DNA from 3 places in the Streptomyces sp. NBC_00209 genome. Region 3 is predicted to be linked to each of the others. Evidence: riboswitches for the same ligand, from Rfam matches in the RefSeq annotation. Region 3 holds a riboswitch; each other region holds the start of a gene.

The links. A riboswitch is a leader RNA that binds a small molecule or an ion and turns the genes downstream of it on or off. The one in region 3 is predicted to bind cyclic di-AMP.
Positions count from the first base shown of each region.
Region 1: linked by a shared signal. The riboswitch ahead of OG867_RS11505 (NlpC/P60 family protein) and the one ahead of OG867_RS29005 (transglycosylase SLT domain-containing protein) in region 3 are both predicted to bind cyclic di-AMP.
Region 2: linked by a shared signal. The riboswitch ahead of OG867_RS01635 (peptidoglycan DD-metalloendopeptidase family protein) and the one ahead of OG867_RS29005 (transglycosylase SLT domain-containing protein) in region 3 are both predicted to bind cyclic di-AMP.

Region 1 is NZ_CP108121.1:2,627,834-2,635,506, forward strand. It holds gene OG867_RS11495 (M23 family metallopeptidase) at 1-540, shown strand, start outside; gene pcrA (DNA helicase PcrA) at 596-3,034, opposite strand; cyclic di-AMP (ydaO/yuaA leader) riboswitch at 3,196-3,346, shown strand; gene OG867_RS11505 (NlpC/P60 family protein) at 3,345-4,499, shown strand; gene OG867_RS11510 (NlpC/P60 family protein) at 4,918-5,964, shown strand; gene OG867_RS11515 (GNAT family N-acetyltransferase) at 6,007-6,774, shown strand; gene OG867_RS11520 (response regulator transcription factor) at 6,786-7,490, opposite strand; gene OG867_RS11525 (PspC domain-containing protein) at 7,474-7,673, opposite strand, start outside.
Region 2 is NZ_CP108121.1:350,553-358,225, reverse strand. It holds gene dxs (1-deoxy-D-xylulose-5-phosphate synthase) at 1-1,365, shown strand, start outside; gene OG867_RS01655 (aspartate aminotransferase family protein) at 1,362-2,759, shown strand; gene OG867_RS01650 (XRE family transcriptional regulator) at 2,822-3,430, shown strand; gene OG867_RS01645 (DUF6126 family protein) at 3,474-3,650, shown strand; gene OG867_RS01640 (tyrosine-protein phosphatase) at 3,662-4,474, opposite strand; cyclic di-AMP (ydaO/yuaA leader) riboswitch at 4,882-5,037, shown strand; gene OG867_RS01635 (peptidoglycan DD-metalloendopeptidase family protein) at 5,041-5,949, shown strand; gene OG867_RS01630 (SGNH/GDSL hydrolase family protein) at 6,133-6,987, shown strand; gene OG867_RS01625 (STM4011 family radical SAM protein) at 7,006-7,673, opposite strand, start outside.
Region 3 is NZ_CP108121.1:6,384,918-6,392,590, forward strand. It holds gene OG867_RS28980 (alpha/beta hydrolase) at 1-423, opposite strand, end outside; gene OG867_RS28985 (helix-turn-helix domain-containing protein) at 567-1,028, shown strand; gene OG867_RS28990 (isochorismatase family protein) at 1,041-1,673, opposite strand; gene OG867_RS28995 ((2,3-dihydroxybenzoyl)adenylate synthase) at 1,707-3,365, opposite strand; gene OG867_RS29000 (2,3-dihydro-2,3-dihydroxybenzoate dehydrogenase) at 3,418-4,263, opposite strand; cyclic di-AMP (ydaO/yuaA leader) riboswitch at 4,685-4,869, shown strand; gene OG867_RS29005 (transglycosylase SLT domain-containing protein) at 4,873-5,739, shown strand; gene OG867_RS29010 (antitoxin) at 6,045-6,233, shown strand; gene OG867_RS29015 (SpoIIE family protein phosphatase) at 6,373-7,673, shown strand, end outside.

The sequences.
Region 1 (7,673 bases), 3.8 Mb from region 3:
ACCCAGCTCGCCAACCTCAGCGCCGACGCCGAGAACTTCGCGGACCGCGCCAGCCGCACCCAGGAACGCATCGACCTGAAGGAGCGGCAGGCCGCCGAGAAGAAGAGGCGCGAGGCGGAGGCCGCCCGCAAGGAGGCCCTGCGCCCCAAGTTCGTGATGCCGGTCAAGCAGCACGGGCTGAGCGCCTACTTCGGGCAGGCGGGCGTCAACTGGATGTCCGTGCACACGGGCATCGACTTCCCCGTCCAGTACGGCACCCCGGTGATGGCGGCGACCGACGGCACGGTCCGTACGCAGTACAACAGCGCCTACGGCAACATGGCCATCGTGACCATGGCCGACGGCACGGAGACCTGGTACTGCCACCTCAGCAGCACCCGCGTCCGCTCGGGCCCGGTCAAGGCCGGTGACGTCATCGCGTACTCCGGGAGCTCCGGGAACTCGACCGGCCCGCACATGCACTTCGAGGTGCGGCCGGGCGGCGGCGCGGCGATCGACCCGCTGCCGTGGCTGCGCGGCCACGGGATCAACCCGACCTGAGCGGGACGAACGACTACGGCGGCCGGGGCCTCGGGGGCTCCGGCCGCCGCTCGTTTCAGAGCTTCTGCACCGGGGCGTACCGCAGGAGCAGCTTCTTGGGGCGGTCGTCGCCGAAGTCGACCGTGACCTTCGCCTGGTCACCGACGCCCTCGACCGCCGTCACCGTGCCCAGGCCGAACTGGTCGTGCGTGACCCGGTCGCCCGCCACCAGCGTGATCGTCGGCTTGTCCGAGGTCCGCCGGGTCGCGAAGCCGGAGGGGCCGGAGCGGGCGCGGGAGGCGGAGAGCGACGAGGTGATGCCCGAGGTGGGGCCCGCCGGGGCGGCCATCGGGCCCTTCCGCTTCCACTCCAGGTGCTGGTCCGGGATCTCCTCCAGGAACCGCGACGGCGGGTTGTACGAGGGCTGGCCCCAGGCACTGCGCATGGCGGCCCGGGTCAGATACAGCCGCTCGCGGGCGCGGGTGATGCCGACGTACGCGAGGCGGCGCTCCTCCTCCAGCTCCTTGACCTGGCCGAGCGCCCGCATGTGCGGGAAGACGCCGTCCTCCATGCCGGTCAGGAAGACGACCGGGAATTCGAGGCCCTTCGCGGTGTGCAGGGTCATCAGCGTGATGACGCCGGAGCCGTCGGTGTCCTCGTCGGGGATCTGGTCGGAGTCGGCGACGAGCGCGACCTTCTCCAGGAACTCCGCGAGCGTGCCCGCACCCTCCTCCTCGCCCCGGTCCTGCTCGAATTCGAGGGCGACGGCGGCGAGCTCCTGGAGGTTCTCGATGCGGGTCTCGTCCTGCGGGTCGGTGGACGCCTGGAGCTCGGCGAGATAGCCCGTACGCTCCAGGACCGCTTCCAGCACCACGGCGGGACCGGCACCGGACTCGACGACCGTGCGCAGCTCCTCCATCAGCGTGTTGAACCGCTTGACGGCGTTGGCGGAGCGGGCGGCCATGCCGTACGCCTCGTCCACGCGGCGCAGCGCCTGCGGGAAGGTGGTCTTCTCGCGCAGCGAGAGCGCGTCGATCATGGCCTCGGCGCGGTCGCCGATGCCGCGCTTGGGCACGTTGAGGATGCGGCGGAGCGGGACGGTGTCCTCGGGGTTGGCGAGGACCCGCAGGTAGGCCAGGACGTCCCGGACCTCCTTGCGCTCGTAGAAGCGGACACCGCCGACGACCTTGTAGGGCAGGCCGACGCGGATGAAGATCTCCTCGAAGACACGGGACTGCGCGTTCGTCCGGTAGAAGACGGCGACGTCTCCGGCCTTCGCGTCGCCCGCGTCGGTGAGGCGGTCGATCTCCTCGGCAACGAACTGCGCCTCGTCGTGCTCGGTGTCCGCGACGTAGCCCGCGATGCGGGCACCGGTGCCGGCGTTGGTCCAGAGGTTCTTGGGGCGGCGGCTCTCGTTGCGCTCGATGACCGCGTTGGCGGCGGACAGGATCGTCTGGGTGGAGCGGTAGTTCTGCTCCAGCAGGATCGTCGTCGCGTCCGGGTAGTCCTCCTCGAACTGGAGGATGTTGCGGATGGTCGCGCCCCGGAAGGCGTAGATCGACTGGTCCGCGTCACCCACGACGCAGAGCTCGGCGGGCGCGTTCTCCGGACCGGCCGGGCCGACCAGCTCGCGTACCAGCGTGTACTGGGCGTGGTTGGTGTCCTGGTACTCGTCCACGAGGACGTGCCGGAAGCGGCGGCGGTAGTGCTCGGCGACGTCGGGGAACGCCTGGAGCAGATGGACCGTCGTCATGATGATGTCGTCGAAGTCCAGCGCGTTGGCCTCGCGCAGCCGGGCCTGGTACATCGCGTACGCCTGGGCCAGGGTCTTCTCGAAGCCGTCGGCGGCCTGCCCGGCGAAGGTCTCCTCGTCGATGAGCTCGTTCTTGAGGTTGGAGACCTTGGCGGTGAAGGACTTCGGCGGGTAGCGCTTCGGGTCCAGCTCCAGATCGCGGCAGACCAGGGCCATGAGCCGCTTGGAGTCGGCGGCGTCGTAGATCGAGAACGAGGACGTGAAGCCGAGCCTCTTGGACTCGCGGCGCAGGATGCGGACGCAGGCGCTGTGGAAGGTCATGACCCACATCGCGTTGGCCCGGGGCCCGACCAGCTGCTCGACGCGCTCCTTCATCTCGCCGGCGGCCTTGTTGGTGAAGGTGATCGCCAGGATCTGGCCGGGGTGGACGCCCCGCTCGGCCAGCAGGTGGGCGATGCGGTGGGTGAGCACCCTGGTCTTGCCGGAGCCGGCGCCCGCGACGATGAGCAGGGGCGACCCGGCGTGCACGACGGCGGCGCGCTGCTCGGTGTTCAGCCCGTCGAGCAGCGCCTCGGGGTCGAGGACGGGGCGGTGCGCGCCGTCGCGGTAGTACGCGTCGCGGGGTGGCGGGGGCCCGTCGAACACGCCCGCGAACAGGTCCTCCGGCACCGCTTCGGGTGCGGGGTCCTCGGGGGGCGGCGGGGCCGCGTCCTCCTCCTGCTGGAGGCCGGCCAGGAAACTGTCGTCAAAGAGGCTGCTCATCGCTGTCCGAGTCTAAAGCTCTCCACTGACACCCGGCCCCGCTCCGAAAAGGTCACGGAAATGTATCGGGCATATCGCACACCAACCTTCCCAGCGGCCCCATGCGTTGGCTAGCGTGCACGTTCGGACGGCCCGTACCCCCAGAGGCGACCTACGCCGAGCGTGCCGCCACGCCGAATCCGGGCCCGCCCGGAACCGGGGACCCACACGCAGCACCGGGGTGAATCGGTCCTTCCCCACCGGACCGTAGGGCAGCCTTCCGTTCCGCCCGAACCCGACAGCTAACCCGGTAGGCGGTCCACGGAAGGAGATGCCGGCCTTGGCGTCGCATCGCAAACCGCGCACCCGGATGCGCTCCACCGCCCCGGCCGTCGGGCTGACCTCGGCCGCGCTGGCCTCGGTGACCCTGCTGTCCTCCCAGAGCGCGATGGCGGCGCCCGCGCCGAAGCCGAGCATCGAGGAAGTCCAGAAGAAGGTGGACGACCTCTACCGGCAGGCCGGCACCGCGACTCAGAAGTACAACCAGGCCAAGGAGGCCACGGACCAGCAGAAGTCCAAGGTCGACACGCTCCTGGACGACGTGGCCAAGCGCACCGAGAAGGTGAACGACGCCCGCAGGACGCTGGGCAACTACGCCGCCGCCCAGTACCGCAACGGCGGCCTCGCACCGACCGCAACCTTCTTCCTGGCCGACGACCCGCAGTCGTTCTTCGACCAGACCCACCTCATGGACCGGATGGCCGAGCGCCAGCAGCAGGCGGTCGCGAACTTCCGTACGCAGCAGGCGAAGGTGTCCAAGCAGCGGGCCCAGGCCGTGGAGAGCCTGGAGACGCTGACCGAGTCGCAGGCCACGCTGCGCACCAGCAAGCAGAACGTCCAGACGAAGCTGACCGAGGCCCGGACGCTGCTGTCGAAGCTGACCGCCGAGGAGAAGGCGCGGCTGGCGGAGCTGGAGCGCAAGAAGGAGGCGGAGGCCAAGCGGAAGGCCGCCGAGCTGGCGAAGAAGCAGGCCGCCGCCCGGAAGGAAGCCGAGCAGAAGGCCAAGGAGTCGGGGAGCAGCGGTACGGAGACGGGCTCGGGTTCCGGCTCGGACACCGGCTCCGGGAGCAGCGCCTCAACGAAGGCGGAGAAGGTCCTCGCGTTCGCCCGCGCCCAGATCGGCAAGCCGTACGTCTGGGGGGCGACCGGCCCCGCCTCGTACGACTGCTCGGGGCTGACGCAGGCGGCCTGGAAGGCGGCGGGTGTCGACATCCCGCGTACCACCTGGGACCAGGTGAACGTCGGTACGCGGATCGCGACGGCCGATCTGCAACCCGGCGACCTGGTCTTCTTCTACGACGACATCAGCCACGTCGGGATCTACAAGGGCGACGGGATGATGATCCACGCGCCGAAGCCCGGGGCGAACGTGCGCGAGGAGTCGATCTACTACATGCCGATCTACGGGAGTGTGCGCCCCGCCTGACCGGGGAAGAGGGCCGGTCCGCGCGGGCCGGCCCCGTACCGCCGCTCAGGCCCGTACCGCCGCTCAGGTCCAGAGCGTGGCGATGAAGATGTTCGCCAGGGTCAGCGCGTTCACGGGGTGTGAGAACCCTCGCCCCGGACCGCTCCGGGCAGGGTGGGGCCTACGGGCCGCTTGAATGATGAATGCACTTTTTGCCTGATTCTGTGGCACTTTTCCCGGTCATTCAGGCTTCACGTGCGGTCATTCAGCGACAATGCCACGCCAAGAGCGGGCAATAACCGTCATAACGACACCTTCCCGTGACCTCGGATTAGCGTCCCTTCCCGGTGGCCGTGGATCAGGAACCGTCCTCGCCGGCCGCCGGAGAAGCCCGCCGGTATACCCCGTCGGGCCGTCGCACGGAAGGACGCCCGCCCCCGTGGCAGCGCATCGCAAACCCAGGCAGCGCCTCATCACCGCCTCCGCGGCCCGCACCGCGGCGACCCTCGCGGTCGCCGGAGCCGCGACGGCCGCCGTGCTGCCGGGAGCCGCGCACGCGGACCCCGCGCCCACCGCGAAGCAGGTCAAGGCCCAGGTGGACCGGCTGTACCGGGAGGCGGAGGTCGCCACCGAGAAGTACAACGGCGCGAAGTCCGAGGCGACCGCAGCCGCCAAGTCGGTCGACGCCCTGCGCGACGAGGCCGCCCGCAGGACCGCCCGCCTCAACACCGCCCGCGACGTGCTCGGCGCGTACGCCGCCGCGCAGTACCGGTCCGGCGGGATCGACCCCTCCGTGCAGCTGGCGCTCTCCTCCGACCCCGACCAGTACCTGCGCCGCGCCACCTACGCGGAGCGGGCCGGTGAGCGCCGGGCCACCGACGTGCGCTCGGTGCGCCGCCAGGTCGCGGAGATCGCCCAGGTACGCGCCGAGGCGGCCGGGAAGCTCACCGAGCTGGCCTCCCGGCAGGCCGCCCTGAAGGAGCACCGGGCGACCGTCCGCGCCAAGCTGGCCGAGGCCCGCCGCCTGCTCGCCCGCCTCACCCCGGCCGAGCGCGCCTCCTACGACGCCTCCGAGGACGGGCGCGGGGCCGGCCACGCCGACCGGAGCGCGCCGCGCTCCACCGTCGCCGCGCCCCACTCGCGCGCCGCCCAGGCGGTCGCCTTCGCGTACAACGCCCTGGGCAAGCCGTACGTGTGGGGCGCGACCGGGCCCAGCTCCTTCGACTGTTCCGGGCTCACCCAGGCCGCCTGGCGCGCCGCCGGGGTGTCGCTGCCCCGGACCACGTACACACAGATCAACGCCGGGCAGCGGGTGCCGCGCTCCCAACTGGCCCCCGGTGACCTGGTGTTCTTCTACTCGGGCGTCAGCCATGTCGGCCTGTACATCGGGAACGGACGGATGATCCACGCGCCGCGCCCCGGGGCCCCGGTCCGGATCGCGCCCATCGATGAAATGCCCTTCGCGGGGGCGACCCGGGTGGCATAGGCTCCGGGCCCTTGACCTCAACAGCCCGAAGGACAGCCGCACATGCCGATGGACGCCGATGTCCAGACCCACGCCCATACGCTCACCCTGCGCTCCCCGGACCACGTCCGCGTCGGGCCGTTCGTGATCCGCTACAACCCGAACTGGTCGCTGAAGTACGCCAACTACGCGATCCCGGACCAGGGCGCGGAGCCGACGCCCGGCGAACTCGACGCCCTCATAGCGGCGTTCCGTGAGCGGGACCGGATGCCCCGCCTGGAGTTCCTGCCCGGCTGGGCGCCCGCCGTCGAACCGGCGCTGCTCGCCGCCGGGTTCACCGTCGAGAACCGGGCCCCGGTCCTCGCCTGCGCCCCCGGCGACCTGGTGGAGCCGAAGCCGGTCGCGGACCTGGCCATGGCCGAGCCCGCCACGGACGCGGAGTTCGCCGCCGCCGCGCTCGTCCAGCACCTGGGCTACGGCGGCGAGGGCGAGCCCGAGGAGGGCACGGCGCAGTGGCTGCGGAACGCGGCGGCGGGCGGCGGTGTCGCCGCGCTCGCGACGGTCGGCGGCACCCCGGCGGGCGCGGGCGGCTGCTCGGTACCGGTGGACGGGCTCAGCGAGCTGGCGGGCCTGGCGGTCGGCGCGGACTTCCGCCGCCGGGGCATCGGCGCCGCGCTCTCCGTACACCTGACGCGCACCGCCTTCGAGCGGGGCTGCCGGGTGGTGTGGCTGGAGCCGGGCGACGCCGACGTGGAGCGGATCTACGCGTCGATCGGCTACCGCAGGGTCGGCGAGAAGCTGAACATCTCGCTCGACCCGGACCGGGACTAGTCGAGCAGGCCCTAGACGAGCCGCCGCGCGGTCGCCCAGCGGGTCAGTTCGTGGCGGTTGGAGAGCTGGAGCTTGCGCAGCACCGCCGAGACATGGGACTCGACCGTCTTCACCGAGATGAACAGCTGCTTGGCGATCTCCTTGTACGCGTAGCCCCGGGCGATCAGGCGCAGCACCTCGCGCTCGCGCTGGGTCAGCCGGTCCAGGTCCTCATCGACCGGAGGCGCGTCCGTCGAGGCGAAGGCGTCGAGGACGAAGCCGGCCAGCCGGGGCGAGAAGACGGCGTCGCCGTCCTGGACCCGGAAGACCGAGTCGACCAGGTCGGTGCCGGTGATCGTCTTGGTGACGTACCCCCGGGCGCCGCCCCGGATGACGCCGATGACGTCCTCGGCGGCGTCCGACACGGAGAGCGCGAGGAAGCGCACCGGGTTCTCGGCGGCGCCCATCAGGGGCGCGCAGCGGCGCAGCACCTCTACGCCGCCGCCGCCGGGGAGGTGGACGTCGAGGAGGACGACCTCGGGGCGGGTCGCCGTGATGACGGTGACCGCCTGGTCGACGTCGGCCGCCTCGCCGACGACCTCGACGCCGGTCTCCTCGGTGCGGCCGATCTCGGCCTGTACGCCGGTGCGGAACATCCGGTGGTCGTCGACGAGCACGACTCGTACCCGGCGCTCCGGGTTCTCCTGGCCTCCGGCCACCTCACTGGTCCCGTTCATCGCTCGTCCTCTCCATCTCAAGCTCGACCTCGGTACCCCCGCCGGGCACCGAACGCAGCCGGGCCGTGCCGCCGTTGCGCTGCATCCGGCCGATGATCGATTCTCGTACGCCCATTCTGTCCCCCGGTACGGAGTCCAGGTCGAACCCCGGGCCCCGGTCGCGCACGGAGACGAAGACCGTGC
Region 2 (7,673 bases), 6.0 Mb from region 3:
CTCGCCACCCTGCGCACCACCGACGGCTACGAACGCTTCCTGTCCTGGGGCAAGGGCCTCCTGGAACGGACCCCCGTCATCGGGCAGCCGCTGCACGGAGCACTGCACGGGGCCAAGAAGGGCTTCAAGGACTTCGTCGCCCCGCAGGGCATGTTCGAGGACCTGGGGCTCAAGTACATCGGCCCGGTCGACGGGCACGACACCGCCGCCGTCGAGGCCGCCCTGCACCGCGCCAAGGGCTTCCGCGGCCCGGTCCTCGTCCACTGCATCACCGAGAAGGGCCGCGGTTACGCCCCCGCCCTGCGCGACGAGGCCGACCGCTTCCACACCGTCGGCGCGATGGACCCCCTGACCTGCGTCCCGCTCGTGCCCGCCGCCGGCCCGTCCTGGACCTCCGTGTTCGCGGACGAGATCGTGGCGATCGGGGCGGAGCGCCCGGACGTCGTCGCGCTCACCGCCGCGATGCTGGACCCGGTCGGGCTGACGAGGTTCGCCGAGGCGTTCCCGGACCGCGTCTGGGACGTGGGCATCGCGGAGCAGCACGCCGCGGTCAGTGCGGCGGGGCTCGCCACGGGCGGGCTGCACCCGGTCGTCGCCGTCTACGCCACCTTCCTCAACCGGGCGTTCGACCAGCTCCTGATGGACGTCGCCCTGCACCGGTGCGGGGTCACCTTCGTCCTGGACCGGGCCGGAGTCACCGGGCCCGACGGCGCCTCGCACAACGGGATGTGGGACCTGTCCGTGCTCCAGGTCGTGCCCGGGCTGCGGATCGCGGCCCCGCGCGACGCGGACCGGCTGCGCGAGGAACTGCGCGAGGCGGTCGCGGTGGACGACGCGCCGACCCTGGTGCGGTTCCCGAAGGAGTCGGTCGGGGAGGCGTTCGAGGCGGTCGCCCGGATCGGCGGGATGGACGTGCTGCGGCGCGACGAGGACGCCGATGTGCTCCTCGTCGCCGTCGGTGTGATGGCCTCCGTCTGCCTGCGTACCGCCGAACTCCTGTCGGGCGCCGGCATCCGCTGCACCGTGGTGGACCCGCGCTGGGTCAAGCCGGTCGACGCGACGCTGCCGCCGCTCGCCGCCGCCCACCGGCTCGTCGCGGTGGTCGAGGACAACAGCCGGGCCGGGGGCGTCGGTTCGGCGGTCGGGCAGGCGCTCCGGGACGCGGGCGTCGACGTACCGCTGCGCACCTTCGGCATCCCCGAGCAGTTCCTCGCGCACGGCAAGCGGTCCGAGGTGCTGGCCGACATCGGGCTCACACCGGTCGAGATCGCGGGCCGGATCAGCGCCGTCACGGCCGCCCGGAAGGCGGCCGGCGGCACGGGGCAGGACGCTCCGGGCAACGGGCACAAGGAGAGCGGGGCATGAAGGACGACGAGCCCAAGGGCTTCGATCTGGCGCGGCTTCTCGCCGAGCGCGGCGCCGAACGCTACGAGCTGCACACCAGACACCTCAACCACCAGCTCCCGCGCATGCTGCACACCATCGGCTTCGACAAGGTCTACGAGCGGGCCGAGGGCGCGCACTTCTGGGACGCGGACGGCAACGACTACCTCGACATGCTCGCCGGATTCGGCGTCATGGGGCTCGGCCGGCACCACCCCGTCGTACGCAAGGCGCTGCACGACGTCCTCGACGCCTCGCTCGCCGACCTGACCCGTTTCGACTGCCAGCCGCTGCCCGGGCTGCTCGCCGAGAAGCTGCTGAGCCACAGCCCGCACCTGGACCGGGTGTTCTTCGGCAACAGCGGCACCGAGGCCGTCGAGACGGCTCTCAAGTTCGCCCGGTACGCCACCGGCCGGCCCCGCGTCCTCTACTGCGACCACGCCTTCCACGGGCTGACCACCGGTTCGCTCTCGGTCAACGGCGAGGGCGGCTTCCGGGACGGCTTCGCGCCGCTGCTGCCCGACACCGCGATCCCGCTCGGCGACCTCGCGGCGCTGAGCAGGGAGCTGAAGCGGGGTGATGTCGCGGCCCTGGTGGTGGAGCCGATCCAGGGCAAGGGGGTGCTCGCCGCGCCGCCCGGCTATCTGCGCGAGGCCCAGGAACTGCTGCGCAAGCACAAGGCCCTCCTCATCGCCGACGAGGTGCAGACCGGCCTCGGCAGGACCGGCGACTTCTACGCGTACCAGCACGAGCCAGGGGTGGAACCGGACCTCGTCTGCGTCGCCAAGGCGCTCTCCGGCGGCTATGTCCCGGTCGGGGCGACGCTCGGCAAGGACTGGATCTTCAAGCGCGTCTACTCCTCGATGGACCGGGTCCTCGTCCACTCCGCGAGCTTCGGCTCCAACGCCCAGGCGATGGCGGCGGGGCTCGCGGTGCTGTCGGTGATGGAGGACGAGGAGACCGTCGCGCACGCGCGCCGCACCGGCGACCTGCTCCGGGAGCGGCTGTCCGCGCTCGTCGGGCGCTACGAGCTGCTGCACGAGGTGCGGGGGCGCGGGCTGATGATCGGCATCGAGTTCGGCCGCCCCACCTCGCTGAAGCTGCGCAGCCGCTGGACCATGCTCCAAGCGGCCCGCAAGGGGCTCTTCGCGCAGATGGTCGTCGTGCCGCTGCTCCAGAAGCACCGCATCCTCACGCAGGTCTCCGGCGACCACCTCGAAGTGATCAAGCTGATCCCGCCGCTGGTCATCGATGACGCGGACGTCGACCGCTTCGTGGAGGCGTTCACCGCCGTCATGGACGACGCGCACAGCGGCGGGGGACTGATGTGGGACTTCGGGCGGACCCTGGTGAAGCAGGCCGTCGCCAACCGCTGAGGCGTTTTTGCCCCTGAGGCAATAAATTTGCCTCAGGGGAAAGTCTTTGGCCCAATGGAGGCATGAACCCTCCGGACGACCTGGCGGCCGGTGAGCTGCCCGGTGTCGCGCCACGCCTGCGCGATCTGCGCCGAGGCCGTGGTCTCACCCTGGAGACCGCGGCCCAGCGGGCCGGGCTCTCGCCCGCCCATCTCTCCCGGCTCGAAACGGGCCGACGCCAGCCCTCGCTGCCGATGCTGCTCCAGCTGGCCAGGATCTACGGTACGACGGTCTCCGAGCTCCTCGGCGAGACGCCCCCGGAACGGGACGCGATCGTCCGCGGCCGCCCGTTCGAGGGCGCGGCCGCCGACGGCTGGCTGTACCAGCAGGCCGGCGGCTCCGGCCGGGCGATGCAGGCGCTGCGCGTCCGCGTTCCGTACGGCGCCCAGGGCGACCTGGTCCGCGTCCACCCCGGCGAGGAGTGGCTGTACGTCCTGACCGGCCGCCTCCGGGTGACGCTCGGCGAGACGGTGCACGACCTCGCGCCCGGTGACGGCGCGCACTTCGACTCGCTCACCCCGCACCGGATCGCGGCCCCCGAACCCGAGGGCGCCGAGCTGCTCTTCGTCCACACCCTGCTGCAGAGCCCCGCCGCCGACCTGTGCCTCGGCGGCCAGGTCCACCGCGGCTGAGACGTTCCCGCCGCCGGAGCCCCGGCAGCCAGAGAGGCCAGTCATGCCTGATTCAGAGCACTACGACCCGCTCACCCCGGCCCCGCGCCCCGGCGCCGACAGCCAGGAGAAGAAGATGCCGCGCGGACTCGTCATCCGGCTCTTCGCCTACCTGGTGGCCGGGCATGTCATCGCCGCGTTCCTCTATCTGCTCTTCGCGGTCGGCATGCACAACCAGTAGGCGGGGCCGCCTCAGCTCTCGTCGAGGAGCCGTTCGCGCAGCTGCTCACGGGTGGCGGGCGTGAGCTTCAGCCCTTCGGTGAGATAGCGGTCGGTGCCGCCCCAGGTCTCGTCCATGGCGGTGAAGGCCGCGGCGAGGTAGTCGGGCTGGGCGCCGAAGAGCGGGTTGAGCAGCTCCAGCACCTCCGGGGACATCCCGGCCGACGAGGTGTCGCTGCGCCGGATGCGGTAGCGGCGGTGCGCGTCGTTCGACTTGAGGTAGTCGGCCTCGATGGTCTCCCGCCCGACGCCCACCGCCAGCAGCGTCACCGCGATCGAGAGCCCCGCCCGGTCCTTGCCGGCCGCGCAGTGCATCAGGGCGGGGACGCTGTCCTCGGCCAGGGCGTGCAGCACCCGGCTGTGCTCGGCGGTGCGCTCCAGGATGATCGAGCGGTACGAGGCGACCATGCGGCTGGTCCCCTTGCCGTCGGCCAGGATCGAGCGCAGCTCCGCCATGTCGCCGTCGCGCACCATCCGCCAGAACTCGGCGCCGTCCGCCGGGTCGCTGAGCGGGATGCTCACATTCCGTACGCCCGGCAGATCGATGTCCAGGCCGTCCAGCTTGTGGTCGGCCGCGTTGCGGAAGTCGAAGACGGTGTGCAGGCCGAGCCCGCCGAGGAAGGCCGCGTCCTCGGCCGTGGCGTGCGCCAGGTGCCCGCTGCGGTAGAGCCTGCCGTGGCGCACCCGGCGGCCGTCGGTGGTGGGCAGACCGCCTACGTCGCGGAAGTTGCGGACACCGGTGAGAACGGGCTCCGTCGGCGGGGTCTGCGGCAGCTGCTGCGTCACGGTCACTCCTGGAGGCTCTGCCCCGGCGCGTGTCGCCGACGGGCCCACGACCGCGACGATACGACATCGGTTCCTGGGGCAATCATCTCGGCCGCCCGCTCCGGTGCGGACGATGGCCACGACATGTCCGTATTGCCGGATTATGTAGAACTTGCCCTGGTTGTGCGGGAGATGATCACCCGCTCGTGAGCGGGATCATATCCGTGACGGTGTGTGGTGGCGCCCCGGCTGGGTACTCCCCGCGCCGCGCGGAAAGCCAAGATCCGTAATCCACGGAGTGTGACCGGAATTCCGAGCCGCAATTCCGGTGCGGAATCCGGCGCCGAACATGTGGCTTGTTTCCGCCGTCCCGGCTCGCTTACGTTCCATGCCATCCGGATGGAACGCCCAATCCTGCCGCCGTCCGGAATTCGCACTCACTCACCGTGTGGCAGGAGCGGGGGAACCAGGTAAGCCGCCGACCGGGACGACCGGACGGCTAGGGGTGAAGTCGCGCCAGGCGCGGCCGGGCATCTCCAGCCCGAACCCGACAGCTCACCTCGCAGGCGCCGGAGAGGAAATTCTTCATGCCCAATTCGGGTAAGCACCGCCGTCCCAAGTCCAGCACCATTGCCCGTGGCGTCGTCGCCGCGAGCGCCGGCGGAGCCGTCATCGCGCTTCCGCTGCTCGGCGCCACCGGTGCCCACGCCGCGGAGCAGTCCGCACCGGCCACGTCGAAGTCGGCCGCCGCGCACACCGCCCCGGCCAAGCCCGCGAAGAGCGCCGGCACCACCACGTACTCCGTCGTCTCCGGCGACTACCTGTCGAAGATCGCGGCCCAGCACCACGTCGAGGGCGGCTGGCACAAGCTGTACCAGGACAACCGCGAGGTCGTCGGCGAGAACCCGAGCCTGATCTTCCCGGGCATGAAGCTGACCCTCGGCGCCAAGGCGGCCCCCGCCGCCACCACGTCCGAGGCCCCCGCCAAGGCCGCGCCGAAGGCCGAGACGAAGACCGCGCCCAAGGCCGAGACCAAGACCGAGACGCAGACCGAGGCCAAGACCGAGGCTCCGGCCGCACAGGACAACGCCTCCGGCTACGTCCACCCGGTCCCGGGCAACCACACCACCGCGTACCGCGCCTCCGGCGCCAGCTGGTCCAGCGGCAGCCACACCGGCATCGACTTCCCCGTCTCCACCGGCACCAGCGTGAAGGCCATCACCTCCGGCACCGTCGTCACCGCCGGCTGGGGCGGCGCCTACGGCAACCAGGTCGTCATCAAGCACGCCGACGGCCACTACTCCCAGTACGGCCACATGTCCTCGCTCTCCGTCTCGGCGGGCCAGACCGTGACCGCGGGCCAGCAGGTCGGCCTCTCCGGCTCCACCGGCAACGCCACCGGCCCGCACCTCCACTTCGAGGTCCGCACCGGCCCGGAGTACGGCTCGGACATCGACCCGATCGCCTACCTGGCGTCGCACGGGATCACCGTCTGATCCAGGCACCACCGGCCCGGTGATCCGGGTCGCTGAACGACACAGAGGGACGGCGCACGGCGGTGCGCCGTCCCTCTGCTTATTCCCCCTTTACCGAAAACTGACCGGGTGGTTTATCTCACCACCCGTCAACCCCTTATTACGGTCGCGTAGGTCACATTCCGGGGTGCAGGATATGCGGTTGTGGCAGACGATTCGAACAACCTTCAACAGGGCGCCATCGACCGACAGGGCGCCATCGGGTCGTACGCGGCGATTGGCGACAGCTTCACCGAGGGAGTCGGCGACGCCGGCCCGGACGGAACGTTCGTCGGCTGGGCCGACCGGCTCGCGGTACTTCTCGCGGACCGGCTCCCGGAGCCCGGCCCGGCGACCCGGGCCGAGGGCTCACCCGTTTCCGCGCACGGGGACTTCCGGTACGCCAATCTCGCCGTACGAGGACGCCTCCTCGACCAGATAGTCGAGGAGCAGGTGCCCCGCGCCAAGGAACTCGCCCCCGACCTGGTGAGCTTCTGCGCCGGCGGCAACGACATCATCCGGCCGGGCACCGACCCGGACGACGTGGCCGAACGCTTCGAGCGGGCGGTCGCCGACCTCACGCGGTCGGTCGGCACCGTCATGGTCACCACCGGCTTCGACACCCGCGGCGTCCCCGTGCTGCGCCATCTGCGCGGCAAGATCGCCACCTACACCGCTCACGTCCGGGCCATCGCCGACCGCTACGACTGCCCGGTCCTCGACCTGTGGTCGCTGCGCTCCGTGCAGGACCGGCGCGCCTGGGACGGCGACCGGCTCCACCTGTCGCCCGAGGGCCACACCCGGGTCGCGCTCCGCGCCGCCCAGGTCCTCGGCCTCGACGTGCCGGCCGACCCGGACCAGCCGTGGCCGCCGCAGCCGCCGCGCGGCACGCTGGAGATCCGCCGCGACGACATCCACTGGGCGCGCGAATACCTGGTCCCGTGGATCGGGCGGCGGCTGCGCGGCGAGTCCTCCGGGGACCACGTCGAGCCGAAGCGGCCGGACCTGCTGCCGCTCTGACCGGCCCCTCCGCTGTCCTCAGTCGCCCCGTGACCGCGTCGCGGCGACCGGGGACAGCGGCAGCACCTCCGGGACCCGCTCCAGGACCCCGCCCGCGAAGACGTCGTACAGCGGCAGCGTCTCCAGGTGCACATAGCCGATGTGGCAGTCGCAGACGGCGAGCGGGCAGGCCCGCGGCCCCAGCGCCCGCCGGTAGCTCCCGTCGTACAGATTGCCCAGCTCCGCCCGGACGAAGTGGCAGCGGCGCACCGTGCCCTCCCCGTCCACCGAGATCACCGACTCACCGGTCCGGCAGGGCAGCCCCGCCGAGCGGTGCGGATGGCGGCTGTACGGGAACAGCGGGTCGATCGCCGTCCACCGCTCCGCCTCCTCGTCCGTGTAGGTGTGCCCCTCGGCGGCGTTGACCCAGAGGTAGACCTCCTCCGGGAGCGCCGCGCGCAGCCGCCGCGCCTCGCCGAGATGGGCGTCGAACCCGACGACGCCCACGCTGTGCCGGACCCCGAGGTCCCTCAGCTCCGCGCACCGGCCGAGGAAACGCTCGTACGGCGTCTGCCCCGGGTGGTACGTGCACCACAGCGCGATCCGTTCGCGGGCCGCCTCCGGAGCCTCGGCCAGCCACCGCGTACGGCCGCTCAGGTTCGTCTGGATCGCGACCCGGCGTACGTGCGGGAGGCCCGCCAGCTCCA
Region 3 (7,673 bases):
CTGGAGGTGGGCGAGCTCCGCCGCGTGTCCGGCGCGCGGCCCGGCGGGCAGGAGGGAGGGGGAGACGGGGTCGTGCGCCACGAGGGTCCGCAGCTGCCCGGGGTGGGCCACCGCGAGGTGGAGCCCGATCGCGGCGCCCATGCTGCATCCGAGCATCAGGGCGGGCTCGTCGGTGAGCCGGTCCAGTAGCCGGTGCACGTCGTCGGCGTGCTCCTCCATGGTCACGCCCCGCGCCGGCCCGGCGAGAGTGCTGCGGGACAGGCCGCGGCGGTCGTACGTGACCACGGTGTACCGGTCGGCGAGGCGGTCCACCAGGTCGGTGCTCCGGCCGGCGTCCCCCTCGCCGCTCTGGGCGATGAGCAGCAGCGGGCCGGTGCCCCGGACCTCGTAGTACAGGGTGGCGCCGTCGGTGTCGAGGAACATCGGGGTCTCCTGGGTGGTGAGGTGTCCGGCGCGGGGAGCGTCGGCGGGTAATCCCCACCGTACTCCATCTATTTAGATGCATCAATAGAGATGCATCGCATGGTGATGGGTTGCCGGTAGAGTCGCGGCTCATGAGCGCATCGATGACCCCCGTTCAGCTCTTCCTGCTCGGCCGGACCCTGATGAAGATCGGCGAGGAGGCGCTGCCGGAGCCGGTGTCCCCGGCCGGACCCGCGCAGCGCGGGGGCACCCGGGCGGCCCTGGTCGTGCTGAGCGACGTCCTCGGGCACCAGGACACCTCCGTGAGCGAGATCGCCGCCCGCACCGGCCTGCCGCAGAGCCAGGTGTCGGGCGCCGTGGCCCGGCTCAAGGAGACCGGATCGCTCGTGTCCGCGCCCGATCCGGCGGACGGCAGGCGCCAGTTGATCCGTACGGCCTCCGAGGTGTCGGAGCGGGTGACCGAGGTGCGGGCCGCCCGGATCGACGGCGCGCTCGCCGCCGCGCTGGGCACGGACGACCCGGAGACGCTGCGCACGGTCGGCGAGGCGCTGGACGTGCTCGCCCGGCACCTCACACCGGAGGCGGCGGGGCGCCTCCGGCCGTGAGGGTGCGCGGGCTCAGATGTCCTTCAGCAGCGCGTCCGTCGTCGTCACGACCGCGCAGCGGCCCGCCGCCCAGCGCAGCGCCATGTCGTGCTCCTCGCGAGAGAAGTCCGCGACCGCGTCGGCCACCACGAACGCCTGGATATCGCGCATCCACGCGTCGGCGGCGCTCATCAGCACACCGATGTGCGCGTACACCCCGGTGATCACCAGCTGGTCGCGGCCGTCGTCGCGGATGAGGGATTCCAGCTCGGTGCGGACGAACGCGCTGTACTTCCACTTGGTGAGCACCGTGTCGCCCGGCGCGGGCGCCACCTCGACCGGCGAGGCGAGGGCCTCCGGGTCGTCGGTCATCCCCGGCCCCCAGAAGTCCAGCTGGAGACCGCGCTCCTCGGCGCTCTGACCGCCGCGCTGCGCCGAGTGCACCACCGGGATGCCGGCGCGGCGGGCGGCCTCGATCACGCGGGCGGTGTTCGCGAGCATGCCGGTCAGCGGCTCCTCGCCGGGGCGGTACGCGCGCAGGAAGTGGTTCTGGAGGTCGTGGACGAGCAGCACGGCGCGCGCCGGGTCGACGGTCCAGCCGACCCGGTTGGCCGGCAGCTCGTCGGCGCCGGGCAGGGGGTAGGGGACGATGGCGGGAAGTGCCATGAGGGGAGCCTTTCGGTGCCGCGCGGGACGGACTCAGTTCTGTGCGGGGGGAGTTGACACGGAGGCGGGGGCCGCGTCGGTACGCAGGCCCTTCTTGCTGACCTTGCCGATCCCCGTCTGCGGGAAGACGTCCACGAATGCGACGAGGTCGGGCACCTTGTACGCGGCGATGCCGCGTTCGCGTACATGCCGTTTGACGGCGAGCGCCCCGGGCGGTTCGGCGCCCTCGCGCAGAATCACGTACGCCAGCGTGCGTTCACCGAGATACGGGTCGGCCACACCGACCACCGACACGTCGTGCACCGAGGGGTGGGCGAGGATGATGTTCTCGATCTCCTCCGGCGCGACCTTCTCGCCGCCCCGGTTGATCTGGTCCTTCGCCCGCCCCTCCACGACCAGATGGCCGCTCGGGGTGCGGCGCACGATGTCCCCCGTGCGGTAGAACCCGTCCTCGGTGAACGCGGTCCTGTTGTGCTCGGGCGCGCGCCAGTAACCACGGATCGTGTACGGACCCCGGGTCAGCAGATGCCCGAACCGCCCGTCGGGGACGTCCTGTCCGGCGTCGTCCACGACGCGGATCTCGTCGTCCTCGGAGATCGGCCGGCCCTGGGTGGAGACGACGGTCTCGTGGTCGTCGTCCAGACGGGTGTAGTTGACGAGGCCCTCGGCCATGCCGAAGACCTGCATCAGCCGGCAGCCGAGCGCCGGTTCGAGGCGCCGGGCGGCCGTCTCGCTGTATTTGGCGCCGCCGACGAGGATCAGTTCGAGGCTCGACAGGTCCTGCTCCGCCGAGGCGGCCGCGTCCGTCCACACCAGGGCGAGCGGCGGGACCATGCCGGTCATGGTGACGCGCTCCCGCTCGATGACCGGGAACGCCGTGGCCGGGTCGGGGCGCGGGCACAGGACGACGGTGCCGCCCGCGTACAGCGTGCCGAGCCAGCCGGGCGAGCTCATCGGGAAGTTGTGCGCGGCGGGCAGGATCACGAGGAAGCGGGTGTCCGCGTCGACGCCGCAGATCTCGTTGGAGCCGCGCAGCGAGTAGATGTAGTCGTCGTGCGTACGGGGGATGAGCTTGGGCACCCCCGTGGTGCCGCCGGACAGCTGGAGGAAGGCCAGGTCGTGCGGCTCGGGCCCGTCCTCGGGCTCCCCGGACGCGTCGCACGGCACGTCGGACAGGGCGGTGTGCTCGCCCGGGTCGCCGACGACGAACACGTGCTTCAGGGTGGGCGCCTGTGCCTGTACGGCCGTGGCCAGCGCGCGGTGGTCGAATCCGGCGTGCCGGTCCGGGACGACATAGGCGACGGCCTCGGCGAAGGAGCAGAAGTAGCCGATCTCCGTCTCGCGGTGGGCGGGCAGCGCGTAGACGGGGAGCGCGCCGATGCGGAAGAGGGCGAAGACGACCTCGGCGAACTCGGGGATGTTGGGCAGCTGGACGACGACCCGGTCGCCCTTGGCTATCCCGTGCGCCCGGAAGCCGGCCGCCAGCCGGGCCGCGCGTTCGTCCAGCTCCCGGTACGTCCAGGCGCGGCGCTCGGGCGCGGGGTCGATCAGCGCGACGCGGTCGCCGTGGGCCTCGGCCCGTTCGCGCAGCATGCTCGTGAAGGTCTCGCCGCGCCAGTGCCCGGCCGCGCGGTAGCGGGCGGCGAACTCCGCGGGCCAGGCCGGGGCGTCTTCGTACGGTGAGGCAGTCATCGTTTCAGGTCTCCAGGGGGAGGTCCGGTTTCGGGGGCGCCGGGCGGACGGGTCAGGCGCGCAGGGTGGCGCCGCCGTCGACGTACAAGTCGTGCAGGGTGATGTGGCGGGCCCGGTCGGACACGAGGAAGGCGACCGCCTCGGCGATGTCGGACGGCTCGGCGATCCGGCCCAGCGGGATGCCCGTGCGGTAGCTCGCCAGGTCCCCGGCTATGACGCGCCGCGCGGCGGGCCCGTCGTCGTGCGCCTCACCGGCCGGCCACATCCCGCGCTGCATGTCGGTGAGCGTGGAGCCGGGCGAGACGGTGTTGCAGCGGACGCCCCGGGGGGCCAGTTCCAGGCCGAGGCACTTGGTGAACATGACGGACGCGGCCTTGGACGCGGCGTACGCCGCCATGGTCGTACGGGGGATGCCCGCGGCGTTGGACGCGACGGTGACGATGCTGCCCGCGCCCCGGTCCGCCATCCGGCGCGCGACGGACCGCGAGACGTGGAACACCCCGTCGGTGTTGACGGCGAACGTCGCCCGCCAGTCCTCGTCGGTCAGCTCGGTGACGGGTGAACAGCGCAGTATCCCGGCGACGTTGACCGCGATGTCGAGGGCGCCGAGCGTGTCCTCCGCCTCGGCGACCAGGGCCTCGACGGCCGCCGCGTCCGTGACGTCCAGTGCCCGGGCCACGACGCTCCCCCCGTACTCCCCGGCGAGGGCGTCGACGCCCTCCGGGGCCGCGTCGGTCGCCAGGACCCGGCAGCCGCGCGCGACGAGGGCCCGCACGACGGCCTCGCCTATGCCGCGTCCGGCTCCCGTCACGAGGGCCAGCCTGCCGGTGAGTTCCTCGTCGGCGGGGGCGGCGGGGGCGGCGGGACGAGGGGACGAAGGGGCGGAACGCGGCGCCATGGTTCTGGGGTCTCCCTATGACGGTGAACAAGGGGCGGCAATACTTAGGTAAGCCTAACCATAGAGTGATCGCGCGAACGAGGGGTCCGAACCGGCGATTCCGGCCGCTCGTGGGTCGTTTGATGTCCCTTTTGTTCCCGCATGGGAAAAAAGTCAATTACGGGCGATCGGGGCGGTTTTGATGCTGCCAAATGGACACAAAACGGACGAACGCGTCATTCCGGTCTCAGTGGGCAGCGTCACGTCGGCTGTTTCTGACGCGCAATCCGATCTCCCGGTTCCCAGTCGTCCCAAGAAATTTGACTTCCCCCGGCGCGGGCGATCATGAGCATTTCCTTTGATGGATCTTGCAAAACAATTGTGATCAGCAATTCCGGGCTTGTTCCGGCCGTCGTTTCTCGCTTACGGTCCCGTCATCAATCCGGATGGAACGCCGAATCCTGCCACCGTCCGGGAACCCGACCACTCACGTACGGCAGGAGCGGGGGAACCAGGTTTGCCGCCGGTCCGGAATCCGGAGCGGCTAGGGGTGAAGTCGCCATGCGCGACCGGACATCTCCCGTCCGAACCCGACAGCTCACCTCGCAGGCGATGGAGAGGAAATACCCCATGCCCATCACGGGTAAGCACCGTCGTGCCACGTCCGCGTCCCTGACCCGCGGTTTCATCGCCGTCAGCGCGGGCGGAGCCGTTCTCGCGCTCCCCCTGATCACGGCCGGATCGGCTTCCGCCGCCCCCGCCAAGACCGTCGTCGCCGAAAAGGCAGCGGCCCCGACTTCCGTCGCCGGCAAGGAAATTGCCGTGCGCAAGGCCGCGCCCACCACCTATTCCGTGGTGTCCGGCGATTCGCTTTACAAGATCGCCCAGGGGCATTCCCTCGGCGGTGGCTGGGAGCGGCTGTACAAGGACAACCGCGGTGCCGTCGGCGGCAACCCCGACCTCATTCACCCGGGCCTGAAGCTCACCATCGGTGCCAAGTCCGAGGCCGCCGCCCCGAAGGCCGCCGAGAAGAGCGCATTCAAGGCGGAGACCGCCGAGAAGAACGGCGACACCGCCCCCCGGACCGAGAGCGCCGACCGCGCCGACCGTTCCGAGCGCACCGTCGTCCCGGTCGCCGCCGAGAAGCCCGCCGAGACCAAGACGGCCGTCGCGTACACCGACGACCTCGACGGCTGGATCAAGGAATCCCTGGCGATCATGGCGCAGCAGGGCATCCCCGGCAGCTACGACGGCATCTACCGCAACATCATGCGGGAGTCCTCGGGCAACCCGATGGCGATCAACAACTGGGACATCAACGCCGTCAACGGCACCCCCTCCAAGGGGCTGCTCCAGGTGATCCAGCCCACCTTCGACGCGTACCACGTGCCCGGTACGTCGATGGACCTCTACGACCCGGTCGCCAACATCACGGCCGCGTGCAACTACGCCGCCGCCACGTACGGCTCGATGGACAACGTCTTCGGCGCGTACTGATCCAGACCGGCCCCGCCCTCGGGGCGGGATCGTGAGCAGGGGTGGAAAGAAGCGGAAGCGCTCCTTTCCACCCCTTTCGCATGCCGTACCGCTCTTGTCGCGGAAAAGCCGTACAACCCTTGTGGCACAAGCGATGTCGAACAGGGCGTCCGGGAAGACAGCGGGCTCTTCCCGGCACCCCCCGGGCGAAGGCCCACGTCGGCGAGGCGATTGGCGAGTAGGGCGTCCGGACCCGGCCGTCCCGGAATGCGAGGGCACGGCGGGGCGTGGATGCTGGAACGGTCAGCGTCTCTAGGAGGTCAGTCATGGGCATGCTCGACAAGATCAAGGACATGATCAAGGGGCATCCGGACCAGGCCCGCCAGGGAGTCGAGAAGGGCGGCGACTACGTCGACAAGAAGACCGGCGGCAAGTACGGCGGCCAGGTCGACTCGGCTCAGCAGAAGATGAACGACCAGTTCGGTGACCACCGCCCGCCCGACGAGGGCCGGTAGGCGCTTGCACGGACCGTGCGGGAGCGGTGGACGCCACAGTCGTGGTGTCCACCGCTCCCGCGTGTCCCGGCCCCCCAGGCCGCGCGGGCCGGGACGCCTCCGACGTGCCGCACCGGCCGCCCGGGAGCATCCTGGCTGTGTGACCTGGCACGGCGCGGCCGGGCGGCTGCCGTTCGGTCCGAACGACGGCCCGCCCCGAGGACCGGAGGACAGCCGGGCGCCGGACGACCTGTCCCTGGTGCTCGCCCAGTCCGTCGTGAACGCGATCGAGGCGGTCGACGGGCGGGCCGGCGGGATCTACCTCCCCTCGCGCACCCCCGGCCTGCTCCGGCTCGCCGTCCTCGCCGGATTCCCCGGCCCCCTGCTCCGCCCCTGGTGGCGGATGCACGTGAACCGGCCGTTCCCGGTCGCCGAGGCGTTCCGCACCGGCAGCCCGGTGTATCTCACCGATGCCGAGGACGCCATGCGGCGCTTCCCGCAGCTGATGGCCGGACTGCCGTTCCCCTTCGGCTCCCTGTACGTGCCGGTGCTGCGCCACCGCGAACCGGTCGGCGTCCTCGTCGTCCTGCGCGGTGCGACGGGCGACGAGCCGGTCCCCGCCGCCGACCGGGACCGGCTCCAGCGCATCGCCGACGGCCTGGGCGCCGAACTGGCCGGCCTCGCGGACGTCGGCACCCGGCCCGAGTGGGAGGGCGAGCCGCTCCCCGTACAGCTGCCCGCCAGGACCTCGCCGCCCGTGCGCATCGGCCGCTTCGACTGGAACCTCGCCACCGGCGCCGTGGAGGCGGACGCGGATCTCGACACGATCCTCGGCACCGGCACCGACGGCTTCCCCGGCACCATCGGGGCCCTGGCGGCCAGACTGGCGCCGGAGGACGTCTACGGCCTCTGGGCGCTGGCCCGGCAGGCGGCGGACTCCCACGGCCCCGTCGTCCGCCGGATGCGGCTGCGCGGCCCGGACGGCCGCTCCCACCTGCTGGAGGTCTCCGGACGCCGGGACGACGGCGCCGGCCGCGGCGGGCACCTGACCGGCTTCCTGGTGGACCTGGGCATCGGCCCCGTCGTCGCCGAGGCCGCCGACCGGCTGCCCCGCGGCATCTTCTCGCTCGACCGCTTCGGCCGGATCACCTACGTCAACCCGCTCGCCGAGGACATGCTCGGCCGGCCCCGGGCCGCCCTGGTCGGCCGGGTGTTCTGGGAGGCGCTGCCCTGGTTCGCGAACCCGGCGTACGAGGACCACTACCGGGCGGCGATGCTCTCCGACGCCCCGGTCCACTTCCTCGCCCGCCGCGACCCGCCCCCCTGGGTCTCGGTCTCCCTGTACCCGGGGCACGACGGCCTGACCGCGGTCCTCACGCCCACCGACACGCCCGCCTACACCCCGGACTCCGTCGTCTCGCCCGGACTGGGGCTCGGCTCACCGGCCGACCGGTCCGCCGC